DNA from 2 places in the Microbacterium sp. 71-23 genome. Region 2 is predicted to be linked to the other one. Evidence: riboswitches for the same ligand, from Rfam matches in the RefSeq annotation. Region 2 holds a riboswitch; the other holds the start of a gene.

Region 1 (26,548 bases), on a different contig from region 2:
GCGGCGCGGCATCCGTCTCTTCGTCGGCACGGGCGTGCTGGGCGGCTACACGACCTACAGCACCTTCGCCGTCGGTGCCGAGGGGCTGCTGCACACCGATCTGACCGCGAGCCTCGTCTATGGCGCAGTGACGGTCGTGGTGGGTGGCGCCGCGTCGATCCTCGGCATCGCCGCGGGGGCGGCGATCATGCGGAGGGCCCGCGCATGACCGTCATCTGGCTGTGGGTCGCGACGATGGCTGCCGGAGGCGTCGGAGCGGCGCTGCGTTTCGTCGTCGACGGCGCGGTCAAGGCACGGTGGCGGCATCCCTATCCGCTCGGCACGTCTGTCATCAACGTCACGGGCTCGTTCGTGCTCGGGTTCGTCGTGGCGGCCGCCGCAGGGCGCGTCCTGCCGGTCGAGGTGAGCATGATCGGCGGCACCGGGCTTCTCGGGGGCTACACGACGTTCAGCACGGCGAGCTTCGAGACAGTGCGCCTCGCGCAGCAGCGTCGATGGGGATGGAGCCTCGCGGCAGGGTTCGGCCAATTGGTCGCCTGCGTCGCGGGCGCGGCGCTCGGCGCGGTGCTCGGCGCGCTCGTGTGAGCGGAGCCCGAGGCCCGCAACAGTCGTACGATGGAGCGATGTCCACGACGCAGACGTCTTCTGACGACACCGTGACGGATGCCGCGACCCCCGGGCCGCAGTTCCTCAGTCTTCTCGGCGACGCCGACGCAGCCCCTTCGTGCTGCGGTGGCTCCTGCAGCATCGGCTGAGACCGCCGAACGACGATGCCGACCCGGTGACCCGGGTCGGCATCTGTGCGATCACTCGCAGGTCAGTGCCCGACGCCCGGCATCTCGATCGTGTCGGCCGGCTTGCGCACCATAAGCGCGCCCACGATCGTGAGAATCGACACCGCCGCCGCGAAGACGAACGCCGTGTGCGTGCCCGACGCCCACGCCTCGTTCGGCGATGCCCCGTTGGCCGACGCGTTCGCGGTGGACGTCGCCATCAGGGTGACCAGCACCGCGACACCCGCGGCGCCGGCGACCTGCTGCACGGTCGAGAGGATCGCACTGCCGTAGGCGTAGAGGTGCGGCGGGAGAGACCCGAGCGACGCGGTGAACAGCGGCGGGAACGACAGTGCGAGGCCGACGAACATCACCGTGATGATGGGCAGCAGCACCCAGATGGAGGTGTTCGCGTCGACGAAGGTCAGGCCCCACAGCACGGCGATCACGATCAGCGCGCCCGGGATCAGCAGAACGCGGGTGCCCCACTTGTCGTAGATCGCGCCGATCAGCGGACCGGTGAGTCCCATCAGCAAGGAGCCCGGCAGCAGCAGGAGTCCCGTGGTGAGCGCATCGGCGCCGACGGCGCGCTGCAGGTAGAGCGGCAGCACCGTGATCGCGCCGAAGAACGCGAAGGAGAGGATCGTGAACTGCAGGAGCGAGATCGTGAAGTTGCGGTAGCTGAAGACGCGCAGGTCGAGGAGAGCCCGATCGTCGCGCTGCAGACGCAGCTGCCGCAGCACGAGCAGCGTGAGCGCCACGACGCCGACGATCAGCGAGATCCACAGGGTGGCCGACGGGCTCGATGCCGCCCCGCCCTCGCCGCCGATCTGGCTGAGGCCGTAGACGAGGCCGCCGAAGCCGAAGGCGGACAGCACGACAGAGAGGGCGTCGATGCGGGCGTGCGATTGCTCGCCGACATTGCGGATCCACAGCGCGCCGACGACGAGCGCGACGATCGCGATCGGCAGCACGACGCCGAAGATCCAGCGCCAGCCGAGCGTGTCGAGGATGACTCCGGCCAGAGTCGGGCCGAGGGCGGGCGCAAGCGCCATGACGATGCTGACGCGACCCATCATGCGACCGCGCTCGTGCGCCGGCACGACGGTCATGAGCGTCGTCATGAGCAGCGGCATCATGATCGCGGTGCCGGACGCCTGAATGACGCGCGCGACCAGCAGCACCTCGAAACCGGGAGCGAGGAAGGCGACCAGGGTGCCGAGCGAGAAGAGGCTCATCGCCGCCACGAAGATCACACGTGTCGTCAGGCGGCGCAGCAGGAAGCCGGTGATCGGGATGACCACGGCCATCGTGAGCATGAAGGCGGTCGTCAGCCACTGTGCGGCGGACGCCGTGATCGAGAGGTCGTCGATGAGGTGGTCGATCGCGACGCCCATCGTGGTCTCGTTGAGGATCGCCACGAACGCGGCACCCAGGAGCAGCCAGATGACGCGCTGCGCCTGAGGCGTGATGGATGCCGGTGCGGAGGGGATGGTGTCGGTGGATGCCATGGGCGTTCCTCGTCTCGGGGCTGTGGGCGGGGACGTCATCGTCGGGAGTGCGACGGGCGTGTGATGAGCGTAACGGTGGTCACAGACATCCCATTCCCGACTGGTGGCACGATGAGGGCATGGCAGATTCACGACAGCTCGCCTCGGTGCGGGTGCGGGCGGTCGTGTCGATCGTCGCGGGCCTGGCGGGAGGGATCGTCGTGGGCCTGTTCCAGGGGTGGGCGGCCGGCATCCTCTCGGCCTGGGCGGTGCTCGCCATCGTGCAGACGACCTGGGTGCTGGTCGCGACGTGGTCGATGGATGCCGCGGACACCCGAGCGCACGCGACGGCCGAGGACCCGGGTCGACGCACGGCCCGGCTGATCGCCGTCGTCGGCAGCCTCGTCAGCCTCGGCGCCGTCGGCGTGGTCGTGGTCGAGGCGCGCAATGCCAGCGGGTGGGAGGCGTTGGCCCTTGCCGGCATCAGCGTCGTCAGCGTCGCGGCATCCTGGCTGCTCATCCAGGTGGACTATATGCTGCGGGTCGCGCACGTCTACTACACCGAGCCGATCGGCGGCATCCAGTTCAACCAGGACGAGCCGCCGATGTACACCGACTTCGCCTACTTCGCCTTCGGGCTCGGCATGACCTACCAGGTCGCCGACACCAACGTGACGACCAACGAGGTGCGGCGCATCGTGATCGCGCAGACCATGCTCGCCTACCTCTTCGGCGCCGTGATCCTCGCGACGGTCATCAACCTCGTCTCGAGCCTCGGGTGACCCGCTGATGGCGATGGGTATGGGCCACGGAGGCGGCGGCATGGGCATGGGGATGGCCAACGGCATGGGCCCGCGGCCGGCGGGCTTCCGCGGGGTCGACCAGGACGCGCAGCGCAGGGCCAACGCGTCGGCGCCGAAGATCGCCCACCTCGGGCGCCGGGTCGCCGAGCTGTTCCGGCCGTATCGCGCGCGCCTGGCACTCACGATCGTCGCCGTGCTGCTCGGTGCGGCCGTCGCGGTCATCCCGCCGCTGATCGTGCAGCGCATCTTCGACGACGCCCTGTTCCCGACCTCCGGAGGCGGACCCCGCATCCCGTTGCTCGTCGAGCTCGTCTCGATCACTGTCGCGCTCTTCCTGCTCTCGGCGGCGCTGAACTTCTGGCAGACGTGGCTCACCGCCACCGTCGGAAACGCCGTCACCGGCGACCTGCGCGTGCGCATGTTCGACCACCTGCAGGCCATGGAGTTGGCCTTCTTCACCCGCACCAAGACGGGCGTCATCCAGTCGCGTCTGCAGAACGACGTCGGCGCCGTGTCGTCGGTGCTCACCAACACCGTGACGAGCGTGCTCGGCAATACGGTGACGGTGGTCGCCTCCATCGTCGCGATGGTGCTGATCGACCCGCGCCTGACGGTGATCGCGGTCGTCCTGATGCCGGTGCTGGCCGTCGTGCAGCGGCGGGTCGGCCAGGTGCGCGCGCGCATCGCCGGCCAGACGCAGGAGTCGCTCTCGGAGCTGACCGCCATCACGCAGGAGAGCCTGAGTGTGAGCGGCATCCTGCTCTCGAAGTCGTTCAACCGTCAGGGCGACGAGCTGGGGCGCTTCCGTGAGGAGAACGCCAACCAGGTGCGCCTGCAGGTGCGACAGGCGATGAGCGGACAGGGCTTCTTCTCGCTCGTCGGCGTCATCATGGCGAGCGTGCCGGCCGTCATCTACCTGGTCGCGGGCCTTCTGATCGGCGGCGGGGCCGACACGATCACGGCGGGCACCATCGTCGCGTTCACCACCGTGCAGGCCCGGCTGCTGCAGCCGCTCATGGGCCTCATGCGCGTGACCCTCGACCTGCAGACCTCGGGCGCGGTGTTCGCGCGCATCTTCGAGTACCTCGACCTCACGCCCGCGATCCGCGACCGGCCGGGGGCGATCGGCGTCGCGGAGGCGCCGGGCCCGCGCGGCGAGGTGCGCTTCGAGGGGGTGTCGTTCCGCTACCCCGACTCGTCGAGCGAAGCGCGCCCGACGCTCGACGACGTCTCGTTCACCGTCGAGCCCGGCCAGCACGTCGCATTCGTCGGGCCGTCGGGGGCCGGCAAGACCACGATCCTCTACCTCACGCCGCGGCTCTACGAGGCCACGGGTGGCACGGTGCGGTTCGCGGGCGCCGACGTGCGCGACCTGCGGCACGCCGCGATCATCGACGACATCGGCATCGTGTCGCAGGAGACGTACCTCTTCCACGCGACCATCCGTGACAACCTTCGCTACGCGAAGCCGGAGGCGACCGACGCCGAGCTCGAGGCGGCCTGCCGCGCGGCCAACATCCATCACGTCATCGAGGGCTTCGAGCACGGCTACGACACCGTCGTGGGCGAACGCGGGTACCGGCTGTCGGGCGGTGAGAAGCAGCGCATCGCGATCGCGCGCGTGCTGCTGAAGGATCCGCCGGTGCTGCTGCTCGACGAGGCCACCTCGGCACTCGACACGGTGTCCGAGCGCATCGTGCAGGAGGCCCTCGACACCGCGGCGCGCGGGCGCACGACCATCACCGTCGCGCACCGGCTGTCGACGGTCATCGCCTCCGACGTCATCCACGTGGTCGAGCGCGGTCGCATCGTGGAGTCGGGCACGCACGAGTCGCTGCTCGCGGCCGGTGGGCTCTACGCGGCGCTCGCCGCCCAGCAGCTCGCGGCGGTCACCGACCTCGACGCGGACAGGCCCGTCTGAGCGTCACCAGGTCGCGGCGACGGATGCCTCGCGGCCGTCCTCGCGCTCGCTGCTGCGCGCGGTGAGCGCACGGGTGAACTCTCCGAGGGCGCGGCGGTAGGCGGCATCCGGATGCGTCTCGGCGATGCGCGCGAGACGCGGCACATCCATCGTGAGCATCAGTCGCACGCGGGCGTCGGCGGCGGCGTGCTGACCCGCGTCGTCGAGCACGGCCAGCCCCGCGGCCATCGCGTCGAGGCAGTCCCGCAGCACCCCGAGCGTGCTCTCGTGCTGGGTGATGGAGGTTCCGTCGGCCCGCTCGCGCCACTCCACGATCACGTCGGGAACCGTGTCGAATGCGCGGGCGAGCGTGTACATGCGCTGCGCGACCTGCTGGTCCTCGTAGAGGCGTCCCTCAGGGAAGCGCAGCCCGGTGCGTTGCCAGAAGTCGGCGCGGGACACTTTCGACCAGGCCACGATGTTGCCGGATGCCTCGGGGTGCTCCGCGAGCGTCACGCCGCGGCGGGCGGGCGCGGTCGCGGCGCTCACCCAGGGCTGCACGGGTCCGCTCGCATACCCGCCGCCGGGTTGCGGGCGCAGGCGCACGTAGGCGCCGATCGCGAGATCGCTGCCGGATTCCTCGAGCGTGCCGAGCATCGTCTCGAGGGCTGCGGGGGTGTAGCGGTCGTCGGAGTCGAGGAAGGCGACGTACGGCGTCGTGACGGCGTCGAGACCGGTGTTGCGCGCGGCGGCGAGGCCGCGCTGACGGTGGTGCGTGATCACCTCGAAGCGATGGTCGGATGCCGCGGCCGCCGCGTAGATCGCCCCGGTCGCATCGCTCGAGCCGTCGTCGACGAGCACCGCACGCCAGTCGTCTCGGGTCTGCGCACGCAGCGAGGCCAGCGCCTCATCGGCGTAGGCGGCGACGTCGAAACCGGGAACGATGACGGTCACCGCCGGGGAACTCACCCGGCCGATCCTACGGCGGCCACGGCGGAGGTGAGCGCGTTCGCGAGATATTGGGGGTCGATGTGACCGTGATGGTCGAACGTGAACCGCACGGAGGTCTGCGCGACGACCGGGTCGACCCCGAGGGCGAGCAGCACGTGCGAGGGCTCGTCGCTGCCCGCGGCGCATGCCGAGCCGCTCGAGGTGACGACGCCGCGGCGTTCGAGCTCGAGCAGCACTGCCTCGCCGCTCGTGCCGGCGAAGGTGAAGCTCGCGGTGCCGGGCAGTCGATGCACGGGGTCGCCGGTGAGACGCGCCTGCGGCAGCCGCACGAGGGCGGCGGCGACGAACTTGTCGCGCAGCGCGGCGACGCGCGCGGCAGAGGCCTCGCGCTCGGCCTCGGCGAGCTCGAGGGCGGTTGCGATCGCCACGGCGCCCGCGACGTTCTCGGTGCCGCTGCGCCGCCCGCGCTCCTGCCCGCCGCCGTGCAGCAGCGGCTCGACGGGCACGCGCCCGCGGATCGCCGCCACCCCGGTTCCCTTCGGCGCACCGAGCTTGTGCCCGGCGATGACGAGCGCGTCGGCGCCCGTGCCCGCGAGAGGCAGCCACCCCGCGGCCTGCACGGCGTCGAGGTGCAGGGGTACGCCCGCCGTGCGGGTCGCTGCGGCGAGGGCCCCGGCATCCTGCACGGTGCCGATTTCGTTGTTCGCGTACCCGATGCTGACGACCGCGGTGTCGTCGCGCAGCAGGGCGGTGAGCTCCGCCGGGTCGACGCGTCCTGTCTCGTCGACCGGCACCAGGTCGACGTCGAACCCGTGCACCCGGCGCAGGTAGCGCGCCGACTCGAGGATCGACTCGTGCTCGATGGGAGTCGTGATCACGTGGCGCGCGCCGCGCGCGGATGCCGCGGCGATCGCGATGCCCTTGAGGGCGAGGTTGTTGCCCTCGGTGCCGCCCGAGGTGAACGTGATGTCGCCCGCGCGCATGCCGAGCACCGCGGCGACCCGGCGCCGCGCGTCGTCGAGCGCGCGCGCCGCGGCATCGCCGAGCTCGTGGTGGCTCGACGGGTTGCCGAACACGCTCGTGAGGAACGGTGCCATGGCCTCGAGCACCTCGCGGCGCACGGGCGTGGTCGCGGCGTTGTCGAGGTAGAGCCCGCTCATCGCCCGAGGTCGATGCGCAGGTCGAGCCCGAGGTCGAGCGCGCGCGCCGAGTGGGTGAGCGCGCCGACCGAGATGACGTCGACACCGGTCTCGGCGATCTGCCGCACGGTGTCGAGGCTCACCCCGCCGGACGCCTCGATCTGCGCCCGTCCGGCGACAGTGGCGACACCCTCGCGCAGCTGGTCGACGGTGAAGTTGTCGAGCATGATCGTGCCGATCCCCGCCGCGACGACGGCCTCGATCTGGTCGACGCGGTCGACCTCGACCTCGACGTGCGCGGTGTGGGGGAGCCTCGCGATCGCCTCGCGGAGCGCGTCGGTGAGATCTGCCCCGGTCGCGGTCAGCACGCCCAGATGGTTGTCCTTGGCCATGACCGCGTCGGACAGCGAGAACCGGTGGTTGTGCCCGCCGCCGGCGGCCACCGCGTGGCGCTCGAACGCACGCAGTAGCGGGGTCGTCTTGCGGGTGTCGACGATGCGCGCACCGGTGCCCGCGATCGCGTCGACGTACCGCGCGGTGAGGGTCGCGATGCCCGACATGCGCTGCGCGAAGTTGAGCCCGATGCGCTCGGCGGTGAGCACGCCCTGCGCCGGCCCGGTCACCGTCGCGAGCCGGCGTCCGGCGATGAACCGTCCGCCGTCGGCGACGTGCAGACCCACCTCGATGGCCGGGTCGGTCAGCCGGAAGGCGGCCGCGAACACCTCGCCTCCGGCGAAGACGCCGTCCTCGCGCGCGACGAGGTCGGCTGTCGCGACCGCGTCGGCGGGGATCAGCGTCTCGCTGGTGAGGTCGCCCCACGGGGCGTCCTCGTCGAGCGCAAGCGCGACGATGCGGTCGATGGTGCGGGCGGTCAGCATGCGACGACCTCGGTGACGGATGCCGCGGCGTCCGCCGCTGCGGCCGGGTCCGCGTCGGCGCGGAAGTGCGCCCCGACCGAGATGGTGCGCGCACGCGCAGCCGCGACGAGCGCGACGGCGACCTGCAGCAGGTTCTCGTCCTCGCATCCGGCGACCGACGATGCGGCGGCGTGCGGCAGCGACCACGCGGCGAGCACGGATGCCGCTCGCGCGAGCCCGCGGTCGTCGCGCACGAGACCGGCGTGCTGCCACAGCAGCTCCTGCAGCGCGGCGCGGGTGAACGGTGGGGCGTCGGCGGCGGGCGCGGCGGTCTCGAGCGGTGCGGGCGCCGCCGGGAGTGCCGGCGCGGGCCACGCGGCATCCGCGTCTGTGGTCAGAGCCGCCGCGGCGCGCGCGCCGAAGACGGCGCCCTCGAGCAGCGAGTTCGAGGCCAGTCGGTTCGCGCCGTGCACCCCGGTGCGGGCGGTCTCGCCGACGGCGTAGAGGCCGGGCAGGGTGGTGCGGCCGTCGAGGTCGGTCACGACGCCGCCCATGAGGTAGTGCGCCGCGGGCGTCACCGGGATGGGTTCCCGCGCCCAGTCGAGGCCGCGCTCGCGCACGGCGGCATCGATCGTGGGGAACCGTCCGGCGAGGAACGCGGCCGTGCCGGGTGCGTGCAGCCGGGTCGCGTCGAGCGCGACCGGCGCGCCTCCCTGCGCCGCCATGCGGGCGGCGATCGCCCGGGCGACGACGTCGCGCGGGGCCAGCTCGCCGTCGGGGTGCGCATCGAACGTGAAGCGCCGGCCGTCCGGGTCGATGAGGGTCGCGCCCTCGCCGCGCACGGCCTCCGACACGAGGAACGCGTCACCCGCGGCGAGCACGGTCGGGTGGAACTGCACGAACTCGAGATCGGCGACAGCGGCCCCCGCGCGCAGAGCGGCGGCGATGCCGTCGGCCGTGGCGACCACGGGGTTGGTGGTGTGCGCGAAGAGCTGGCCGGCGCCGCCGGTCGCGAGCACCACGGCATCGGCGTGAATCGTGCGGCGGGCATCGCCCTGCTGCAGCTCGACGCCGCTCACCCTCCCGTGCGCGACGACGAGGTCCACGAGGAACGCGTGCTCGACGATCTCCACACCCGACGCCCGCACGGCCGCGACCAGCGCCCGCTCGATCTCGGCACCCGTCGCGTCTCCCCCCGCGTGCAGCACGCGGGGGTAGGAGTGCGCGGCTTCGAGTCCCTTGCGCAGCGACCCGGCGGCATCCCGGTCGAAGGCGACGCCGAGCTCGATCAGCTCGCGGATGCGCGCCGGCCCCTCGGTCGCCAGCACACGCACGGCCGCAGGGTCGCCGAGGCCCGCGCCGGCGGTGAGGGTGTCGGCGATGTGGTCCTCGACGCTGTCGTCGTCGAACATGACGCCCGCGATGCCGCCCTGGGCGTATCGGGTGTTCGCGTGGGCCAGCTCGTCCTTCGTGACGAGGGTGACCCGCGCCCCCGCGCGGGCGGCGTCGCGCGCGACGGTGAGACCCGCGATGCCGCTGCCGACGACGACGGCGTGGATGCTGCGGCTCACTGCGCGCTCCCCGGCGTCTCGACGCGTCCTGCCGGCGGCTTCGCCGCGAGCATGCGCTCGAGCGCGATGCGGGCGGGATCGGCGACGTCGCCCGGCACCGTGATGCGGTTGACGACCTCTCCCGCGACCAGGGACTCGAGTGTCCATGCGAGGTAGCCGGGGTGGATGCGGTACATCGTCGAGCACGGGCACACGACCGGGTCGAGGCAGAAGATCTCGTGCTGCGGGTGCTGGGCGGCGAGGCGCTGCACGAGGTTGACCTCGGTGCCGATCGCGAACGTCGTGGGCTCGGTCGCCGCCTCGATCGCCTTGCGGATGTAGTCGGTCGATCCGGCCTCGTCGGCCGCGTCGACGACGTCCATCGGGCACTCGGGATGCACGATCACGCGCACGCCGGGGTGCTCGGCCCGCGCCTTGTCGATCTGGGCGACCGAGAAGCGGCGGTGCACCGAGCAGAACCCGTGCCAGAGGATGACGCGGGCATCCGCGAGGTCGTCGGCGTTCGAGCCGCCGAGGGGACGGTTCGGATTCCACATCGGCATCTGCGCGAGGGGCACACCCATGGCCTTGGCCGTGTTGCGGCCGAGGTGCTGGTCGGGGAAGAACAGCACGCGGCGTCCGCGCTCGAACGCCCACTCGAGCACCGTGCGCGCGTTCGACGACGTGCAGACGATGCCGCCGTGGCGGCCGACGAACCCCTTGATCGCGGCGGACGAGTTCATATAGGTGACCGGGATGACCGGCACGAGCCCGTCGGCGTCCGCGGCATCCATGTCGCCGTAGATCTCAGCCAGCTGCTCCCAGCACTCTTCGACCTGATCGATGTCGGCCATGTCGGCCATCGAGCAGCCGGCGGCGAGGTTCGGGAGGATGACGGCCTGGTCCGCTCCGGAGAGGAGGTCGGCGGTCTCGGCCATGAAGTGCACGCCGCAGAACACGATCGCCTCGGCGTCGGGGTGGGCCTTCGCGGCGGTCGCGAGCTGGAACGAGTCGCCGACATAGTCGGCGTGTCGCACAACCTCCTCGCGCTGGTAGAAGTGGCCGAGTACGACGACCCGGTCGCCGAGCATCTGCTTCGCCGCACGGATGCGGTGATCCAGATCGGCCGGGTCGGCGTCGCGGTACTCCTGCGGCAGCGAGCCCTGGCGGGGTGACCCGGTGGGGATGACGTCACCCATCGAGGCACCGGGCCCGTAGCCCTCGCTCACGTCGAACGTCCACGGGCTGGCCGCGAGGTCGGTCGTGCAGGTCGCGTCGGCGGATCCGCCGGAGACGAGCGACTGGATGACGTGGTCGACCGACGGATCGATCTCGTCGCGCGGGCGCAGGGCGATGTTGACGGCGCTCATCGCGCCTCCTTCGGGGTGTGCGGTGTGGCTGACTGTTCGCGAGAAGCGGGCGGGGCGGTGCCGAGCGGCCCGCGATCGGAGAGCTCGACGTCGTGGTTGTACCGGTACAGGCGCGCCGGTCGATGGCTGCCCGTGCGGAAGTCGTCGGTGGGGATGAGGGTTCCGGAGCCCTCCACCTGGCGGCGGAAGTTGGCAGGGTCCAGGCGGCGCTCGAGGATCGCCTCGTACACCTCGCGCAGCTCAGCGAGCGTGAACGATCCGGGCAGGAAGCCGTGGGCGATGCGGCTGTAGCCCACCTTGTTGCGCAGGCGCCACAGGGCGTAGTCGACGATCGCGTTGTGGTCGAAGGCGAGGGTCGGCAGGTGGGCGGCGTCGAACCACTCGACGTTCTCGGGGGCGTCGCCGGCGGCGAGGTGCGCGGCCAGCTGAGCGTCGACGTCGTCGGAGCGCAGCAGCGCCCAGTAGACGATCGAGATGACCCGCGAGGGGGAGCGGTCGATGGCGCCGAAGGCGTAGAGCTGCTCGAGGTAGCTCGCGGCGAGGCCGGTCGTCTCGCCGAGGGTGCGGGATGCCGCATCCTCCAGCTCCTCGTCGGCGTCGAGCCATCCGCCGGGGAGGGCCCAGAAGTCGCCGTACGGGTCACGGGTGCGGCGCACGAGCGGCAGGGAGAGCACGGGCAGGTCGCATCCGTCGGGCCGCCGCAGGGTGAAGATCACGGTCGACACGGCGACGCGCGTCGGGTCCGACGGGGACGGTGCCGACGCGGCGCTCTCGGAACGGATGGTTAGTGTCATGATGACCAGAAGCGATCTTAGAGTCTCGATGACTCGAAGGCAAACCGGGACGATTCCCAGCGGATCCGTCGTACCGTGAGACATCCAGGCGGGAGAGGAGGCATCCATGTCGCTCGTCGTCGATGTGATCGCGGTGCTCCTGCTGATCGGCGCGCTCGCCGGTGGCATCGCCCGGGGTCTCCTCGCGAGCGCCGGAGCACTGCTCGGCGTCGTGGCGGCGGGCGCCGCCGCGTGGTGGCTGCTGCCGCTGCTGTCGGGCGTCGTGCCGTGGTCCCAGTGGCGCGGACTCATCGTGCTCGCGGCGGGCATCGCGCTCCTGTTCGCGGGCGGCACGCTCGGCGGCGCCATCGGCATGCGCCTGCGGCGCGGCGTCGACCGCCTGCGCCTCGGCATCGTCGATCGCGTCCTGGGAGGCGCGCTGAGCGTCGTCGTCGCCGCCCTCGCGATCTCGCTCGTGGGGCAGAGCGTGGTGGTGACGGGCACGCCCGTGCTCGCCCCTGCCGTCGCGTCGTCGACGGTGCTGCGCACGATCGACGATCTCACCCCGAGCCCGCTGTCGCAGGCCCTGGCGCAGCTGCGCCAGGGGGTGCTCAGCGACGGGTTGCCGCAGTTCGGGGCGCTGCTCGACGGAGCCGCCACCGCACCCGCCGCCGCCCCGATCGACCTCGCCGACCCGGCACTCAACGCCGCCGCGCAGTCGGTCGCCCGTATCTCGGGCACGGCCTATGCGTGCAGCGAGACCTCCACGGGATCCGGCTTCGTGATCGCTCCGGACCGTGTCGTCACCAACGCGCATGTCGTCGCCGGAGTCACGAACCCCATCGTGGAGCTCCCGGGTCGCGCCGCCGTCGAGGGTCGCATCGTGTACGACGATCCGCACAACGACATCGCGGTCATCGCGACCGACGGGCTGGATGCCGCAGCCATCCCTCTCGGCGCGACACTCACCGCCGGCGCCGCCGCCGTGGTGCAGGGTTATCCCTATGGCGGCCCGTTCACGTCGGGGAACGCCTCGGTCACGAGCGTGGGAGAGGCGCGGGTGCCCGACATCTACGGGAGCGGATCGGACGTGCGCGACATCTACGCCCTGGACGCCGTGGTGCGGCCCGGCAACTCCGGCGGGCCGCTCCTCGACGCGTCGGGACGGGCTGTGGGCATCGTGTTCGCCCGCAGCGACAGCGACCCCAACGTCGGCTACGCGATGACCACCGCCGAGCTGACCTCGGTGGTCGCCCAGGCGGAGAGCATGCAGCAGACCGTGTCGTCGGGCGCCTGCATCCGCTGAGCGCACCGGTGCCGCTAAGCTGGCCGCACAAGTCAACAAGGCCCCGTGACCGTAGCGGGAGAGCTCCGTCGCAGCCGGCGACGGGCACCGAAGGAGCAAGCCTCCCCGCCAATCTCTCAGGTAGCCGTACCGCCCCGGTCGGGCCGCTCTGGAAAGCGACGCATACGCGTCCGCCGACGGTGAAAGCCGCCGCATCCGACGCTGTGACGGATGCCGCGAGCAAGCTCTCAGGCCGATGACAGAGGGGGAGTTCGAGACCGTCGATCGACGGTCGCCCGCCCCTGCACGGGAGAACTCATGACCGACCCCACCTCCACACCCCGCACGACGGCGCTGCACGCCCGTCACGACGCCCTCGGCGCCTCGTTCACCGACTTCGGCGGCTGGCTCATGCCGGTGCGCTACTCGTCCGATCTCGCCGAGCACCGCGCGGTGCGCGAGGCGGCGGGCCTGTTCGACATCTCGCACATGGCCGAGTTCGACGTCGTCGGCGCGGATGCCGGCGCCTACCTCGACGCCGCGCTCGCCGGCCGCCTGTCTGCCCTCGCGATCGGCAAGGCGAAGTACTCGCTGCTGCTCGCCCCGTCGGGCGGCGTCATCGACGACCTGATCGTCTATCGACTCGCCGACGAAAGGTTCCTCGTGATCGCCAACGCGGGCAACCGCGCGCCCGTCGCCGCGGCGCTCGCCGAGCGGGTGGGGGAGTTCGCGGCATCCGTCGCCGACGTCAGTGACGACTATGCCCTGCTGGCGGTGCAGGGCCCGCGCGCCGTCGAGGTGCTCGCCGCCCTCGACGAGTTGACGGATGTCGCGCCCCCGGTCGCCGACCTGAAGTACTACGCGTGGTCGCGGGCGCGCGCCTTCGACGCCGACGTGCTGGTGCTGCGCACCGGGTACACGGGTGAAGACGGCTTCGAGCTCCTCGCCCCCGTCGGCATCGCGGCGCGGCTCTGGGACGCCCTCCTTGTCGCGGGCGAGCCGGTCGGGCTCGTGCCCGCCGGGCTCGCCGCCCGCGACACGCTGCGCCTCGAGGCCGGCATGCCGCTCTACGGCCACGAGCTGACGCTCGACACCCTGCCCGCGCAGGCCGGTCTCGGCCGCGTGCCCGTGCTCGACAAGCCCGACTTCGTCGGAAAGGCCGCGCTCGAGGCCGCCGACCTCACCGATCGCCCGGTGCTCGTCGGGCTGGTCGCCGAGGGCAGGCGCGCCGGCCGCGCCGGCTACGAGGTGCGCACGCCCGACGGCGACGCGGTCGGAGAGATCACCTCCGGCGCGCTCAGCCCCACGCTCGGACACCCGATCGCACTCGCCTACGTCTCGCCCGCGCACGCCGCCCCCGGCACGGCTCTCGCGATCGACGTGCGCGGCACTCTCATCCCCGCCACCGTGACCACCCCGCCCTTCTATCGGAGGAACGCATGACCGACCGCGACGCACTCAAGTACACCGCCGAGCACGAATGGGTGCTCATCGAAGGGGATGTCGCCACCTTCGGCATCACGGACTACGCCGCCGAGAAGCTCGGCGACGTGGTGTTCGTCGAGCTCCCCGCCATCGACGGCACGGTGACCGCCGGCCAGGTGTGCGGCGAGATCGAGTCGACGAAGTCGGTCGGCGAGCTCTACGCGCCCGTGTCCGGCCGCGTCATCGAGGTGAACGGCGACGTCGACAGCGACCCGGCGCTCGTGAACGCCGACGCCTTCGCGGCGTGGCTCGTGCGGGTCGAGCTCGATGGTGAGGCGATCGAGGGGCTCCTCGATCGCGCCGCCTACGACGAGCTCACCGGCGGCGCCGCATGAGCGACGCCTTTCGATCCCGCCACATCGGCACGGCGGGCGACAGCGCACGCCTCGCGCAGACGCTCGGCTACGCCGACGCCGATGCCGTCGTGCGGGCCGCGGTGCCCGACGCCATCCTCACCCCTCGCGAGACGCTGGCGGCCCTGCCGTCCGCGGCGACCGAGCAGGAGACGCTCGCGGAGTTGCGCGGGCTCGCCGCGCGCAATCGGGTGCTGCGACCCATGATCGGGCTCGGCTATTACGACACGAACACGCCGTCGGTCATCGCGCGCAACGTGTTCGAGAACCCGTCCTGGTACACGGCCTACACGCCATACCAGCCCGAGATCTCCCAGGGTCGCCTCGAGGCGCTCATCAACTTCCAGACGATGGTCGCCGACCTCACCGGGCTCGACACGGCCAACGCGTCGATGCTCGACGAGTCCACGGCCGTCGTCGAGGGCATGCTGCTCGCGCGCCGGGCCTCGAAGTCCCGCTCGACGGTGTTCCTCGTCGACGCCGACGCACTGCCGCAGACCAAGTCGCTGCTGGCGCACCGTGCCGCCGCGGTCGGCATCGACCTGCACGAGACGAGCTTCGACCAGTCGCCGCCGCCCGCCGACATCGACGTGTTCGGCGCGTTCATCCAATACCCCGGGGCATCCGGCCGCGTGTGGGACCCCACCGAGGCCATCGCCGCCGTGCAGGCCGCGGGTGGAAAGGTCGTCGTCGCGGCGGACCTCCTCGCCCTCACCCTGCTGCGCTCGCCGGGATCTCTCGGCGCCGACGTCGCCGTCGGCACGACCCAGCGCTTCGGCGTGCCGCTCGGCTTCGGCGGACCCCACGCCGGCTACATGGCGGTGCGGGCGGGTCTCGAGCGCCAGCTGCCGGGTCGCCTGGTGGGGGTGTCGCAGGATGCCGCGGGCCACCCCGCCTACCGGCTGTCGCTGCAGACGCGGGAACAGCACATCCGGCGGGAGAAGGCGACGTCGAACATCTGCACCGCGCAGGTGCTGCTGGCCGTCATGGCCTCGATGTACGCCGTGTATCACGGCCCCGACGGCCTGCGGGAGATCGCCCGGGCGGTCGCCGCCCGCGCCTCCTCACTCGCGGACGCGCTCACGTCGACCGGCGCCGAGCTCGTGCACGACGCGTTCTTCGACACGGTGCGCGTGCGCGTGCCGGGCCGCGCGGCGGCGATCGTGGCGGACGCGCACGGCCGCGGCATCCAGCTGCTTCTCGTCGACGACGACACCGTGGGCGTCTCGGTCGATGAGACCACCACCGCAGCCGACCGCGACGCGGTCGTGCAGGCGTTCGGGGGAGCGGCGGGCGCGGCGGGCGCCGGCGCGCTGGGAGTTTCCGCGCACCTGCCGGCATCGCTGTCGCGCATCGACGAGTTCCTCACGCACGAGGTGTTCCACGCGCACCGTTCCGAGACGCAGATGATGCGGTACCTCAAGAGCCTCGCCGATCGCGACTACGCGCTCGACCGCGGCATGATCCCGCTCGGCTCGTGCACGATGAAGCTCAACGCGGCCACCGAGATGGCGGCGGTCTCGTGGCCCGAGTTCGCGAAGATCCACCCGTTCGCGCCCGCCGAGGACGTCGAGGGCTACCTCGAGCTGGTCACGCAGCTCGAGGGCTGGCTCGCCGAGCTCACCGGCTACGACGCCGTCTCGCTGCAGCCGAACGCCGGCTCGCAGGGCGAGCTCGCCGGACTCCTTGCGATCCGCGGCTACCACCTGTCCCGCGGCGACCTCTCGCGCACCGTGTGTCTCATCCCTTCGTCCGCACACGGCACGAATGCGGCATCCGCGGTGCTCGCCGGCATGAGCGTGGTCGTGGTCGCGTGCGACGACGCGGGCAACGTCGACCTCGACGACCTGCGCGCGAAGATCGCGCTGCACGCCGATGCGCTCTCCGCGCTGATGATCACCTACCCGTCGACCCACGGTGTGTATGAGCACGACGTGCTCGCGATCACCCAGGCGGTGCACGACGCGGGCGGTCAGGTCTACATCGACGGTGCCAACCTCAACGCGCTGCTCGGATTCGCGCGGTTCGGCGACCTCGGCGGCGACGTGTCCCACCTGAACCTGCACAAGACGTTCGCGATCCCGCACGGCGGGGGCGGCCCCGGAGTCGGGCCCGTCGCCGCCAAGGCGCACCTCGCACCGTTCCTGCCGTCGCACGACCAGGCGCAGCGCCACGAGCACGCCGGCGGGTTCAGCTTCGACGGCGGAGCGATCTCCGCGGCGCCCTACGGTTCCGCCTCGATCCTGCCCATCTCGTGGGCATACGTGCGGATGCTGGGGCCCGAAGGGCTGCGCGACGCCACCTCGCACGCCGTGCTCGCCGCCAACTACGTCGCTCAGCGCCTGCGGTCGCACTATCCGGTGCTGTACACGGGCGAGAACGGGCTCGTGGCGCACGAGTGCATCCTCGACCTGCGTCCGTTGCGAGACGAGACCGGCGTGACCGTCGACGACGTCGCGAAGCGGCTGATCGACTACGGCTTCCACGCGCCGACCATGTCGTTCCCCGTCGCGGGCACGCTCATGGTCGAGCCGACCGAGTCGGAGGATGTGGCCGAGCTCGACCGCTTCATCGAGGCGATGATCTCCATCAAGGCGGAGGCGATCGCCGTAGGCGCGGGCGAATGGCCCGCCGACGACAATCCGCTCGTGAACGCGCCCCATACGGCGCAGTCGGTCATCGCGGGGGAGTGGGAGCATCCCTACCCGCGGGAGTTGGCGGTCTACCCCGTGGCATCCCTCGTGCGCGGCAAGTACTGGCCGCCGGTGCGCCGCATCGACAACGCCTTCGGCGACCGCAACCTGGTGTGCGCCTGCCCGCCCGTGGAGGCGTTCGCCTGACCGCTGCGTCGGTGCGGCCGCGGCTGCGTGGCCGTCGCCCGTCTGCTGCCGCCGCCGCCCTGGCCGCAGCGCCCGCCGCTCTGCCGCAACCCATCCGCGCGAGAAGCCACGATGCGCAACGCGCTGCCCCGCGCCCTCCGCGCAACGTGCCGTGTCGACGCCGTGAGGGCGGCCGGGCGCCCACCCCGCCCCGGTGGGCGCCCGGCTCGTGCGGGGGCTCTAGGTCGAGCGCGGGTTGCGGCCCACGTCGGCGAGCAGCGACGGGCGTCGACGATCGGTGCGTGGCACACCGGCCTGCGCGAGGAGCCGCTCGAGACGGTGCGGATGGAGCGCATCCCGCCACTCCCATCGCACGACGGCGCGAAGCTGGCGTCGCAGGCGGTCCTCGCGTCGTTTCTCCGCGATGAATGCGGCCCGTGCGGCTCGCGGATCGTGGGTCGGGTACTTGTCCCACCCATCGAACTCCCCGGCGACCGACGCCCGTCGCCACAAGAAGTCCGTTCGATCGCGAGCACCCTCGCTCCGGAAGACGCACTGCAGCTCGGGTGCCTCCAACCCGAGCCAGGAGATCACGGCTCGACTGACCGACTCCCCGACGGACTCGCTGTTCGCGACCGCGAACCCCAACGCCCATTCCGCGCGGCGCCTCCCGTGGGCAGGTGCGCGCGTCTCGAGGCGGTGCTGCAGTTCGTCACGCATCGTCGATGCTGCCGGGTGCGCGGCGATCGCGGCATCCATCACGGCGAGGCCGAACGCCGGGGGCAGCACGTGCGCGAGGTCGATGGATGTGTCGGCCGCGTCGACGACGGCGATCGTACCGCCCGCGTCGACGCGCCGGGCAGTCGCGCTGGTGTGCACGGTGACATCGCCGAACGAGGTGGATCGACGCAGCCCGGGAGCGAAGGCATGGATGCGGCGCGGCTCGCCGAACAACGGGAGTCCGAGGAGTGCCGCCGCGGACTCCATGCAGAACACGGTGTTCGGGCGTATCGCCGCCAGGGCGTGCACGCGCGTGAGGTAGCGCTCACGCGCTGCCAGGCGGTCCCACTCATGTTGAGGGGCGTAGACGCCGCGTCGGACGCGGTGATACCCGGGGAGGTCGCGCGGACGCCCGACCGGAGCATCGTCGTCGGCGATCTCGGGGGGGACCGGTGAGGGGACGAGGAACGCAGTGACGCTCATCGCGCCAGCCTGCCCGCCGCACCGCCGGATCGACCGTGCATCCCCTCACACCGGTGCACAGCGATCGCATTCGCCGCGCGGTGGAGGGAACGTCACCACGTGCCCGCTCCCGCAGCCGTGGGACGGAGCGTTCCGCGACGCACGGTCGGCCGTAGGTCGCGCGTCGTGCCTTCCAGCGCACTTGTGCACCGGAAGGCACGACGCAACGGTGCACCGCGGCGGCTCAGCCGAAGACGCCCGGCCAGAGCGAGACGGCGAGCGGATATCCGATGAACGCGACGACGTCGATGAGGGTGTGGGCGATCACCAACGGCATCACCCGGCCCCAGCGGCGATAGCACCAGCCGAAGACGACCCCCATCACCGCGTTGCCGATGATCGCGGGAACTCCCTGATACGCGTGGTAGAGCCCTCGCAGACCCGCTGCGGTGAGGATGATCGCCCACCACGACCAGCCGAGCCGCCGTAGCCTGTCGAAGAGGTAGCCGTTGAACACGACCTCCTCGAGCACGCCGGCGCGCAGCGCCGCGAGCAGGAGGAGCGGGACGGTGTACCACGCGGCATCCAGGGGCGACGCCTGCACCTGAAGGGTCAGCCCGAGCAGTCGACCGACCACGTAGAGCCCGAGCCCTGGCACGCCGATGACCGCGGCGAGAAGCGCCGCACGACCCAGGTCGCCGCCGAATCGGCGGAAGTCGAGCCCGATGCGTCGCAGCGCGCTGTCGCCCGCGCTCCACAGCAGGTAGACGACCAGCGCGATCAGCACGAAGCTGAAGAACACATCGAGGAACTGGTAGAGGATGTCCCAGAACGCCGCGGCGTCCTGCGTAGGGTTCAGCTGCGTCTGCGCGTCGCCGACCGTCTGGCCGCGAGACATCGTCTCGATCGTCGTGCGCACGATCGACAGCACCGAGTACAGGGCCCACTGGCCGACGCTGACGCCGAGGACGAGCCAGACCTCCCAGCGCAGCCGGGTGCGGTCGAAGCCCTCGGCCCGCGGGCGCTCGGCGGGAAAGGGACGCGTCGTCTCGGTCACCCCGGCATCGTTTCACGGGATGCCGCTTCCGCCGTGATGCGCAGGTAAAAGGCGCATCGGCCCGCTCTGCACCCCGACTGTGCAGATTGCGCATCGCACCGTCATTCGCGTTAAGGGTATGTAACGGTTTCCGGTCCGGCTTTGAACAGGCGGATGGCCGTGCTTAGGGTTTCCGTATCTGCGCCATGCGAAGTTTTCGGACTTCGTGTGGGGCCACATCCCTTCTCATAAGGAGTCACCAAGTTGAAGAAGTCACGTCTCGGAGTGGTGATCGCGGCAGCAGCCGCGGGTGCCCTCCTGCTGGCGGGCTGCACCACGAGCGGCACCACCACCAAGCCCCGCTCGGGCGGCACCGTCACTGAGGCCATCGTCAACGACCTCACCTCGCTCAACAGCAACACGCCGCAGGGCAACCTGGACACGAACGGTCAGTACGCATACCTGACCAACGCGACGTTCCAGTACCCCGACAACAACTTCAACGTCGTGGCGAACACCGACATCGGCACGTACGAGAAGACCTCGGACGACCCGCTGACGGTGAAGTACACCCTCAAGTCGGGTGCGAAGTGGTCCGACGGCGAGCCCATCACCGCTGATGACATGGTCCTCGCCTGGGCGATCGCCTCGGGTCACTATGACGACGCCACGTTCGACGCCGACGGCAACGTCACCAAGGGCACGCAGTACTTCGCCATCGCGGGTTCGACCGCGGGAATCGACAGCACCGCCTTCCCGACCATAGGTGACAACAACACGTCGATCACCCTGGTCTACGGCCAGCCCTACGTCGACTGGAACCTCTTCTCGCCGCTGGCTCAGCCGGCGCACATCGTCGCGAAGAAGGCCGGCCTCACGTCGGCTGCCGACCTGACGAAGCTGCTCCAGGGCCTGCCGAAGGGCGACCCGACCAACCCGGTCGCGCCCAACGCCACGCTCGAGGCCGCCGCGAAGTTCATCAACACGGGCTACGACATCACCTCGTTCCCGACCGACAAGGACCTCCTGGTCTCGAGCGGCCCCTGGGTCCTCTCGGCCTGGACCCCGGGTCAGTCGCTCGAGTTCTCGCTCAACCCGAACTACTCGGGCAACCTCAAGCCGCAGATCGACAAGCTCGTGATGCGCGTCATCCCTGACGCCGCGGCCCAGGTCACCGCCCTGCAGAACGGCGAGGTCGACATCGTCTACCCGCAGGCATCGGCCGACACGAAGAAGTCGCTCGAGGCCATCACCGGCGCGACCGTCCTCACGGGCAACCAGGTCTCGTACGACCACCTCGACCTGAACTTCAAGTCGTCGGTGTTCAGCGACGCGACCGTGCGTCAGGCCTTCCTCCTCACGATCCCGCGCCAGCAGATCGTCGACGCGATCGTGAAGCCGGTCAACCCCGACGCGAAGCCGCTGGACTCGCAGATCTGGCTGCCCAACCAGTCGGAGTACGCGACCACCATCGCGCAGAACGGCTCGGCCGCGTATGACTCGGTCGACATCGAGAAGGCCAAGAGCCTCCTCGCGGGCAAGACCCCGACCGTGAAGATCCTCTACAACTCGAAGAACCCCAACCGTGTCGACGAGTTCCAGGCGATCCAGGCGTCGGCCAAGCAGGCCGGATTCAACGTCGTCGACGGCGGAGACCCGAAGTGGTCGTCGCTGCTCGCCGGTGGCGACTACGACGCCTCGCTCTTCGGCTGGATCAGCCCCGGTGTGGGCACCGCCCAGATCCCCCAGCTGTTCAGCAGCCAGGGTGGCGGTAACTACAACGGCTTCACCGCCGCGAACGACCAGGCTCTGCAGACCCAGACGACGCTCGACCAGAGCAAGCTGACGGACCTGCAGCTGCAGATCGACAAGATCGCCTTCGAGCAGGGCTACGGCCTGCCGCTCTTCCAGGCCGCCGGTATCTACGGCGTCTCCAGCAAGGTTCAGGGTGTCCAGTACATGGGCAACCAGACCGGACCGATCTGGAACAACTGGGAGTGGTCGGTGCAGTCGAGCACCAGCTCCAAGTAAGGTCATGATGCTGGGGGTGGCGTCCGAACAGGGCGCCACCCCCAACTTCTGTCAGTGATCACCGACGCGGGGTGAGCCGGAAGATCCCGGTGAGCTCCGCGCGTGAGCGAGGAAAAAACACACCTTGGTCGGATTCATCCTCAGAAGAATCGGCGTATCCGTTCTGATTCTCGTCGCGGCGTCGTTCGTGATGTTCAACCTGGTGGCGCTGTCCACCGATCCCCTTGAAGACCTGCGCACCTCGATCCTGCCCAACAAGGAGCAGTTGATCCAGGCGCGCATCCAGATCGGCAACCTGGATGTCCCGCCGCCGCTGCGGTGGTTCATCTGGATCGGCGGGGCCGCCAAATGCCTCGTCCCCTTCGCCGGGCAGTGCAGCCTCGGCCAGACGTTCCAGGGGGCGCAGGTCACCGACCTGCTGCCGACAGCCATGCTCTCGACCGTGCAGATGGTCACCGCGGCACTCATCCTCGCGATCCTGTTCGGCATCGCGACCGGCATCCTGTCGGCCATCCGTGAAAACAGCGGCTTCGACATCACGTTCACCGTCATCAGCCTGTTCCTGTACTCGCTCCCGTCGTTCCTTGCGGCAACGATGCTCAAGAGCTTCGTCGCGATCGGGTACAATAACTTCCTCGCTTCACCAGAGGTGCCGATCTGGCTCTCGATCGTGATCGGTCTCGTGCTCGCGCTGATCATCCAGGCGGTCGTCGGCGGCGAGATGCGGCGACGCATCATCACGACCGCCTCCGCCTTCGTGGTCTCGGCGGGTCTCCTGATCTACATGAGCGCAACCGATTGGTTCGCCCAGCCCGCCATCGGACCGGTCGGCATCATCGTGCTGAGCCTCGGCATCGCTGCCGCGGTCGCGGCGATCCTGGCCGGCATCTACAACCGCCGCGGACTCATCACGGCCGGCATCGTGGCGGTCATCGGCATCGCGTCGTACTTCGCCGTGCAGCCGCTGCTGGATGTCTCCACGGTCGGCACGATCGCGATCCTGGCCATCGCCGCTCTCGTCGTCGGCGCTCTCGTCGGCTTCCTCGTGGGCGGCGACGACCGTGGTCAGAACATCCGCATCGGCATCCTGGTGGCGTTCTTCATCGGGTTCCTGATCATCATCGACCGACTCATGCAGTCGTTCCCGGGCTACATGTTCGACATGAACGGGCGTCCGATCGCGACGGTCGGGTCGTCTACTCCCGGATACGACCCCGGCAACATGTGGCGTTCCGCGCTGGACACCTTCTTCCACCTGCTGCTGCCCACGGTCTCGCTGCTGACGATCTCGTTCGCGGGTTACACGCGCTACGCGCGCGCCGGAATGATCGAGGTGCTCGGGCAGGACTACGTCCGCACCGCCCGCGCGAAGGGCATGCCCGAGCGGGTCGTCGTGGTGCGCCACGCCTTCCGCAACGTGCTCATCCCGATCACGACGCTCGTTGCGACCGACCTCGGCGCCCTGCTCGGTGGCGCGATCATCACCGAGTACATCTTCGGTATCCCAGGCATGGGCGCGCTCTTCCAGAACTCGCTCGGCCGAGGTGACGTGTACCCCGTCATGGGCTACTTCCTCGTGATCGCGTTCATGGCCATCCTGTTCAACTTCCTCGCCGATCTCAGTTACGCGGCACTCGACCCGAGAGTGAGGGTCCGCTGATGTCCACCTCTCTGCCCAGCTCCGTCGACACCGTCGACCACCGCTCTGTCAGCCAGGGCCGCCTGATCCTGCGGCGATTCCTGGGAAACCCTGCCGGTGTCGTTTCCCTGATCGTGCTGCTCGCGATCGTCGTGTTCGCCACGACCGCCATCGGGATCGGTCCGATCCACGGGTGGTGGAAGTGGAACTACACGGATCCGGATCCGAACATCGCCGTCGACGGTGCCCCGACTCTCCAGCTGTGGCCCTTCTCGCTCGGTGACCACCCGTTCGGACAGGACCGCATCGGTCGCGACTACTTCGCGATGGTGATGCGCGGCATCCAGAACTCGTTCGTCGTGATGATCCTCATCACCGGCATCGCTGTCGTGCTCGGCGTGATCGTCGGCGCCATCGCGGGTTACTACCGCGGCTGGGTCGACGCGGTGCTCATGCGCATCACGGATGTCTTCATCGTCATCCCCGCCATCGTGCTCGCCGCGGTCGTCGGAAACTACGCGGGCGCTGTCGGCGTGTGGATCCTCGGCGTCATGCTCGGCGCCGTGAGCTGGATGGTCATCGCCCGTCTCGTGCGCGGTGAGTTCCTCTCGCTGCGCGAGCGCGAGTTCGTCGAGGCGGCTCGGGTTGCCGGGGCATCCGACGCCCGCATCATCTTCCGTCACATCCTGCCCAACGCGACCGGTGTCATCATCGTCTCGGCGTCGCTGCTGGCCGCGGCCGCCATCCTGCTCGAGTCGGCGATCTCGCTGCTCGGCTACGGCATCCGCTCTCCTGATGTATCGCTCGGTCTGCTCATCGGGGCGAACCAGTCGGCGTTCGCGGTGCGGCCGTGGCTGTTCTGGTGGCCGGCGTTCTTCATCGTGGCGCTCGCGCTGTCGGCGAACATCTTCGGCGATGCCCTGCGGGAGGCCTTCGACCCGCGCAGCCGTCGGTTCTCGCGGCGTCGCACCAAGGAGGCCCCGGTGCAGGACGTGCCCGCCGAGGTCGAGGCCGAGGTCGAGCTGAGGTGATCCGTTCAGGCCAGAGCGATCGCGGGCAGGCTCGCGGTGAGCAGCGCCACGACGGTCGCCAGGCTCGCCAGGTGAATGCGTACTCGCGCGCGCTGTGCGTCGGCCCGGCCGAGCGGGATCCGTTCCGCTTCGGCCAGGCGCATCCAGCGGTCGCGCACGATCGCCGCGAGGTCGCCCGAGTCGGTCCCGAGCGCCGACGACGCGCGTCGTCCGCCGTCGCGATCGGCCGGTCCGATCGCCGGGTGGGCGCTGGCGGCGCCGGTGATCGGACGCGTGAGGGGTCCCGGCGCCGGAGCGGCTGCGGCGCGGTAGCGACGCTGCGGGGTGACGAGGGTCAGCGCGAAGCGCGTGTCGACATCGATCAGGCTGCTCCAGGCGACCGTCACGGTGTGGAACGGGTTCACGAGGGTGACATCCGCGTCCGTCACGACCACCCGCGGGCGCCAGAAGAGTTCCCACACCAGCAGCGCGAGCAGCGCGACCGGCACGAGCGCCCACAGGCGATGGGGCTCCCCGAGCGCGATCGCGTAGCCGACGGCTGTCGCCCCTCCCAGTCCGATGAGGGCCCAGCCGCTCACCGACAGCACGATGCTCGTGGTCGGTCGGAATACCAGGGTGTCGCGCTCATCCACAGCTTCATCCTCCCATCCGCGTCGGCGACCGAACCGGGTCGCCACGACGCCACCGAGATCCCGGAAGGATCCGCATCATGAACGCCACGACGCACAGCTTCACCCCCGGCGAGGTGGTCCTCGAGGTCAACGACCTCTCGGTGGACTTCGGCGTCGACGGGGTCTGGGTGCCCGCGGCCAAGAAGGTCTCGTACAAGGTCGCCACCGGAGAGGTGCTCGCCATCGTCGGCGAGTCCGGCTCCGGCAAGAGCGTGAGCTCGATGGCGCTGCTCGGCCTCCTGCCCAACAACTCTCGAGTGGCGGGAAGCGCGAAGCTGCGCGGCCGCGAGATCGTGGGGCTGCGCCCCAGCCAGCTGCAGCAGGTGCGCGGGCGTCAGGTCGCGATGATCTTCCAGGAGCCGATGACGGCGCTGAACCCGGTTCTCACCGTCGGCTCGCAGATCGTCGAGACGCTGCGCCAGCACTTCCACCTGTCGCCGTCGGAGGCCCGCACCCGCGCTGTCGAGCTGCTCACCCTCGTCGAGCTCCCCGACCCCGAGAAGGCCTTCGCCTCGTACCCCCACCAGCTCTCCGGCGGTCAGCGCCAGCGCGCCATGATCGCCCAGTCGATCTCGTGCGACCCGGTGCTGCTCATCGCGGACGAGCCGACGACGGCTCTCGACGTGACGGTGCAGGCGGAGATCCTCGAGCTCATGCGGTCGCTGCAGGAGCGCCTGGGCACCGCGATCCTGCTCATCACCCACGACATGGGAGTCGTCGCCGACATGGCCGACCGCATGATCGTGATGCGCTCGGGCGACGTCGTCGAGACCGGCACGGTCGCCGAGGTCTTCGCGGCCCCGAAGCATCCGTACACGCAGGCACTCCTCGACGCGGTGCCGCGTCTGGGTGAAGGCTCGAGCGCATCGGAGGCCATCGACATCACGGCAACCCTCGAGGATGTCGACGCCGGCGATATCGACGCGGATGCCGCGGCCGCCGACCCGCTTGTCGAGCGCGCTGTCGTCGTGAAGTTCGAGGATGTCGCGATCGAGTACCCGAAGCGCGGCCGCGTTCCTGCCTTCCGCGCCGCCGACAAGATCTCGCTCGAGATCCGCCAGGGCGAGGTGCTGGGTCTCGTGGGTGAGTCGGGCTCCGGGAAGACCACGATCGGCCGTGCCACGATCGGCCTGCTCCCGGTGCACTCCGGGCGGTTGACTGTCACCGGAGTCGACCTCTCCACGCCCACCCGCGACGCGATCCGCAAGGTGCACCACAACGTGGGCATCGTGTTCCAGGACCCGTCGAGCTCGCTCAATCCGCGAATGACGATCGGCGACTCCATCGCCGAGCCGATCCGACTCTCGCAGGGTCTCAAGGGCAAGGCTCTCGACACACGTGTGTCGCAGCTCCTCGACTCGGTGCGACTGCCGCTGGCCTACTCGTCCCGGTTCCCGCACGAGCTCTCGG
Region 2 (4,383 bases):
TAACTGGTGCTCCGATCTTATAGTCAGCTCGACCTGAAGGCAAACCCCCGCGTCCTCCCAGCCTCGGTGCGTAGCCTTCGTAGGCAGGACACCGGGAAGGGAGCCGCGTGCTCGTCGTCGACGTGATCGTGATCGTGCTGCTCGTGGCCGCCGTGGTCGGCGGCGCGACGCGCGGGCTGGTCGCGAGCATCGGCATGCTCGTCGGCCTCGTCGCGGGGGGTGCGGCCGCTTACGGCCTCGGCCCTCTGATCGCCGGCGCCATCCCGCTCCCGGCGTGGCGGGCGGTGGCGGTCGTGGGCGCGTCGATCGTGCTGCTGGCCGGGGGAGCGGCGCTCGGCTCGATGCTCGGTCTTGCGGTGCGCAAGGGCGTGGATCGGGCGACCCCGCTCCGGGTCGTCGACCGTGTCCTGGGTGGCGGCGTCAGCGTCGTGATCGCGGCGCTCGTGATCTCGCTCGCCGGATCGAGCATCGCCACGACCGGCATCCCGACGGTCTCCCCGGCGGTCGCGTCGTCCCGTGTCCTCCGCGTCATCGACGCGCTCGTCCCGCCCCCGGTCGCGTCGGGCCTGGCTGAGCTGCGCGGCGCCGTGCTCAGCGAAGGCCTGCCCCGACTGGGCGTCCTGTTCTCGCCGCAGCCAGGGACCACGGCGCCGCCCGTGCGCCTCGACGACCCGGCTCTGACCAGGGCGGCCGCATCGGTTGCGCGCATCAGCGGCGTCGCCTACGCGTGCGGGATGAGCCTGACCGGAACGGGGTTCGTGATCGCGGACGACGAGCTCGTGACGAACGCGCACGTCGTCGCGGGCGTGACGCGGCCCATCGTCGAGCTGCCGGGGCGGTCGGCCGTCGAGGGGCGCGTCGTCTACTTCGATCCGACGAACGACCTCGCGGTGATCCGGGCGAGGGGCCTCGGGGCCCGGCCGCTGGCCGTCACCCCGGCGCTCGCCGCGGGCGCCTCCGCCGTCGTGGCCGGCTACCCGTACGGCGGTCCCTTCACGATGGGCGACGCCCGCGTCATCGACCGGGGGACGGTGTCGGTCCCGGACATCTACGACGCGCGTGACGCTCCGCGCGACGTGTACTCCCTGGCTGCCGCCGTCAAGCCCGGCAACTCCGGCGGTCCGTTGCTCACCGCCGCCGGCACCGTCGCCGGCGTCGTGTTCGCTCGCGCCGAGGACGGCTCCGACCGCGGGTACGCCATGACCAGCACGGTCCTGTCACCCGTCGTCGCGAAGGCCCCTACGCTCACGTCGACGGTGTCATCGGGGCGCTGCACCGGATGATGCCCGCGAGGTGCCCGCGTGGGGCCACGCGAACCCGTCCGCGGCGGATACACTGGTCGCGCAACTGAAGACAGGCCGAACGACGCGTGCGGGAGAGCCGGAGGCACATCGCCCCCGGCACCGAAGGAGCAAGCCTCCCCGCCAATCTCTCAGGTCCGCGTACCGTACGCGTCCGGCCGCTCTGGAAAGCGATCCGTGCTGCTGCACGTGACGGATCCGCCGACGGTGAAAGCAGGCGGCCCTCGGGCCGCGGCGAAGCTCTCAGGCTCATGACAGAGGGGGAGTTCATCGGGCGTCGACCGGCGCCCGCCCGTCAGATCCGGGAGAGCTCATGACCCATCCAGAACCGCGCTTCACCCCTCTGCGCGAGCGCCACGAGGCGCTCGGCGCCTCGTTCACCGACTTCGGTGGATGGTCCATGCCCGTCCGCTACACCTCCGACCTCGCCGAGCACCGGGCCGTGCGCGAGGCCGCGGGGATCTTCGACATCTCGCACATGGCCGAGTTCCTCGTCGCGGGGCCGGACGCGGGCGCGTTCCTCGACTTCGCGCTCTCCGGCAGGCTGTCGACGATCGCAGACGACCAGGCCAAGTACTCCCTCGTCCTGGACACGACGGGCGGCATCGTCGACGACGTGATCGTCTACCGCCAGCACGCGGAGCGCTTCATCGTCGTCGCGAACGCCGGCAACCGGCATGCGGTGGCGACGGCGTTCGCCGAGCGCATCCAGGGACGCGATGTCCGCGTGGAGGACTGGACGGACCGCATCGCACTGATCGCGGTTCAAGGTCCCGCGTCGCCGGCGGTCCTCGCCGACACGACGGAGATCTCGGGCTGGACGACGCCGCTCGGCGAACTCGGCTACTACCGGATGGCCCACGCCGACTTCGTCCCGTCGCCCGGGGCGGAGCCCGTGCCCGTCCACATCGGGCGCACGGGCTACACCGGCGAGGACGGGTTCGAGGTCTTCGTGCGCACGGAGGACGCCCTCGCGATGTGGGATGCCCTGCGACGTGCGGGCGAGGGCCACGGCCTCGTGCCCGCCGGACTCGCGGCCCGCGACACCCTGCGCCTCGAGGCAGGCATGCCGCTCTACGGCCACGAGCTCTCGCTCGATGTCTCACCCGTCCAGGTCGGACTCGGGCGTGCGGTCGCCCGCGGCGACGACGACTTCGTCGGCCGGTCGGCGCTCGCCGTCGAGGCCGCAGGTCGGCCCGTGCTCGTGGGGCTCGCGGCGGAAGGCAGGCGCGCAGGGCGTGCGGGCTACGCCGTGCGCGACGAGAACGGAGCCGAGATCGGCGTCGTGACCAGCGGGGCGCTGAGTCCCACCCTCGGGCATCCGATCGCCATGGCGCTCGTCGCCCCCGACCACGCCGCGACCGGCGGCACCCTCTCCATCGATGTACGGGGCACGCTCGTGCCCGCCACCGTGACCGAACTGCCTTTCTACCGGAGGACGAAGTGACCGATCTCAACACTCTGAAGTACACCGCCGAGCACGAGTGGGTCGCGCTCGACGGCGATGTCGCGACCGTCGGCATCACGGACTACGCGGCGGAGAAGCTCGGCGACGTCGTCTTCGCCGAGCTGCCTGCCGCCGGGACCACCGTCTCGGCCGGTCAGGTGTGCGGCGAGATCGAATCCACCAAGTCCGTCGGCGAGCTGTACGCGCCTGTCGACGGCGAGGTGGTCGAGGCGAACACCGCGCTCGACGACGACCCCTCCGCGATCAACGCCGACCCGTTCGGCGACGGGTGGCTCGTGAAGCTGCGGGTCGACCCCGGTGCGGTCGCGGGGCTGCTCGACCGTGTCGCGTACCTCGCACTCACCGGCGGCGCCGAGTGACCCCCGTCGACGCGTCCATGGGCGGCTTCGCCGCCAGGCACATCGGGACCGACCACGACGCGCAGCGCCGCATGCTCGACGCGATCGGCTACGAGAGCGTCGACGCACTGGTGCAGGCGGCGGTGCCGGCATCCATCCACGTGCGGGAGCGCGCGACCACCGACATCCCGCCCGCGGCGACAGAGGCCGAGGCGCTCGCCGAGCTGCGCACGCTGGCGTCCCAGAACCGGGTCGCGCGGCCCATGATCGGCCTCGGCTACTACGACACGTTCACGCCGTCGGTGATCGCACGCAACGTCCTGGAGAATCCGTCCTGGTACACCGCGTACACGCCGTACCAGCCGGAGATCTCGCAGGGGCGCCTGGAGGCGCTGATCAACTTCCAGACCATGGTCACCGACCTCACCGGCCTCGCGACCGCGAACGCGTCGATGCTCGACGAGTCCACGGCCGTGGTGGAAGGGATGCTGGTGGCCCGGCGCGGCTCGAAGGCGACGTCCGACGTGTTCGTGGTCGACGCGGACGCGCTGCCCCAGACGAAGGCCCTCCTGCGCGTGCGGGCGGCGGCGGTCGGCGTCCGTCTCGTCGAGCTCGACCTGGCGCACGGGGCCACGCTGCCCGACGAGCTGTTCGGCGTGTTCGTGCAGTACCCCGGCGCGTCCGGCCGGGTCTGGGATCCGAGCGGCATCATCGACGCAGCCCACGTGGCGGGGGGACTGGCGGTCATGGCCGCCGACCTGCTCGCCCTCACGCTGCTGCGCTCGCCCGGCTCGCTGGGCGCGGACGTGGCGGTGGGGACGACGCAGCGCTTCGGGGTCCCGCTCGGCTTCGGCGGGCCGCACGCCGGCTACATGGCCGTGCGCCAGGGACTCGAACGGCAGCTGCCCGGTCGGCTCGTGGGCGTGTCGCAGGATGCCGCGGGGCACCCGGCCTACCGCCTCGCGCTGCAGACACGCGAGCAGCACATCCGCCGCGAGAAGGCCACATCCAACATCTGCACGGCCCAGGTCCTCCTCGCGGTGATGGCTGCGATGTACGCCGTGTACCACGGTCCGGATGGACTCCGCGCGATCGCGACGGACGTCGCCCGCAAGGCGGAGGCCCTCGCCGAGCGCTTGCGTTCCTACGGTCTCTCCCTGGCCACGGATGCGTTCTTCGACACGATCCGCGTGTCCACCCCCGGCCCCGCCGCACGTGTGATCGAGCGCGCGCGCAGCAAGGGCTACCAGCTCTTCTGGGTGGATGACGCGACGGT

What was found. A riboswitch is a leader RNA that binds a small molecule or an ion and turns the genes downstream of it on or off. The one in region 2 is predicted to bind glycine.
Region 1: it holds a riboswitch for glycine, as region 2 does, so the genes downstream of both, gcvT (glycine cleavage system aminomethyltransferase GcvT) here and gcvT (glycine cleavage system aminomethyltransferase GcvT) in region 2, are expected to answer to the same signal.

What each region holds. Positions count from the first base shown of each region.
Region 1 covers NZ_MKSL01000036.1:108,248-134,795, reverse strand. Annotated here, with positions in the region: gene BGO15_RS12320 (fluoride efflux transporter FluC) at 1-208, shown strand, start outside; gene crcB (fluoride efflux transporter CrcB) at 205-585, shown strand; gene BGO15_RS12310 (hypothetical protein) at 624-755, shown strand; gene BGO15_RS12305 (DHA2 family efflux MFS transporter permease subunit) at 818-2,284, opposite strand; gene BGO15_RS12300 (DUF1345 domain-containing protein) at 2,404-3,045, shown strand; gene BGO15_RS12295 (ABC transporter ATP-binding protein) at 3,092-4,987, shown strand; gene BGO15_RS12290 (glycosyltransferase family 2 protein) at 4,991-5,935, opposite strand; gene BGO15_RS12285 (cysteine desulfurase family protein) at 5,932-7,077, opposite strand; gene nadC (carboxylating nicotinate-nucleotide diphosphorylase) at 7,074-7,934, opposite strand; gene nadB (L-aspartate oxidase) at 7,928-9,484, opposite strand; gene nadA (quinolinate synthase NadA) at 9,481-10,833, opposite strand; gene BGO15_RS12265 (NUDIX hydrolase) at 10,830-11,558, opposite strand; gene BGO15_RS12260 (MarP family serine protease) at 11,734-12,912, shown strand; glycine riboswitch at 12,958-13,054, shown strand; glycine riboswitch at 13,055-13,164, shown strand; gene gcvT (glycine cleavage system aminomethyltransferase GcvT) at 13,210-14,334, shown strand; gene gcvH (glycine cleavage system protein GcvH) at 14,331-14,711, shown strand; gene gcvP (aminomethyl-transferring glycine dehydrogenase) at 14,708-17,569, shown strand; gene BGO15_RS12240 (hypothetical protein) at 17,789-18,751, opposite strand; gene BGO15_RS12235 (CPBP family intramembrane glutamic endopeptidase) at 18,975-19,787, opposite strand; gene BGO15_RS12230 (ABC transporter family substrate-binding protein) at 20,031-21,797, shown strand; gene BGO15_RS12225 (ABC transporter permease) at 21,922-23,457, shown strand; gene BGO15_RS12220 (ABC transporter permease) at 23,457-24,467, shown strand; gene BGO15_RS12215 (PH domain-containing protein) at 24,473-25,099, opposite strand; gene BGO15_RS12210 (ABC transporter ATP-binding protein) at 25,177-26,548, shown strand, end outside.
Region 2 covers NZ_MKSL01000041.1:185-4,567, forward strand. Annotated here, with positions in the region: gene BGO15_RS13205 (MarP family serine protease) at 108-1,283, shown strand; glycine riboswitch at 1,363-1,458, shown strand; glycine riboswitch at 1,460-1,566, shown strand; gene gcvT (glycine cleavage system aminomethyltransferase GcvT) at 1,615-2,748, shown strand; gene gcvH (glycine cleavage system protein GcvH) at 2,745-3,128, shown strand; partial or broken gene BGO15_RS13220 (glycine dehydrogenase) at 3,146-4,383, shown strand, end outside.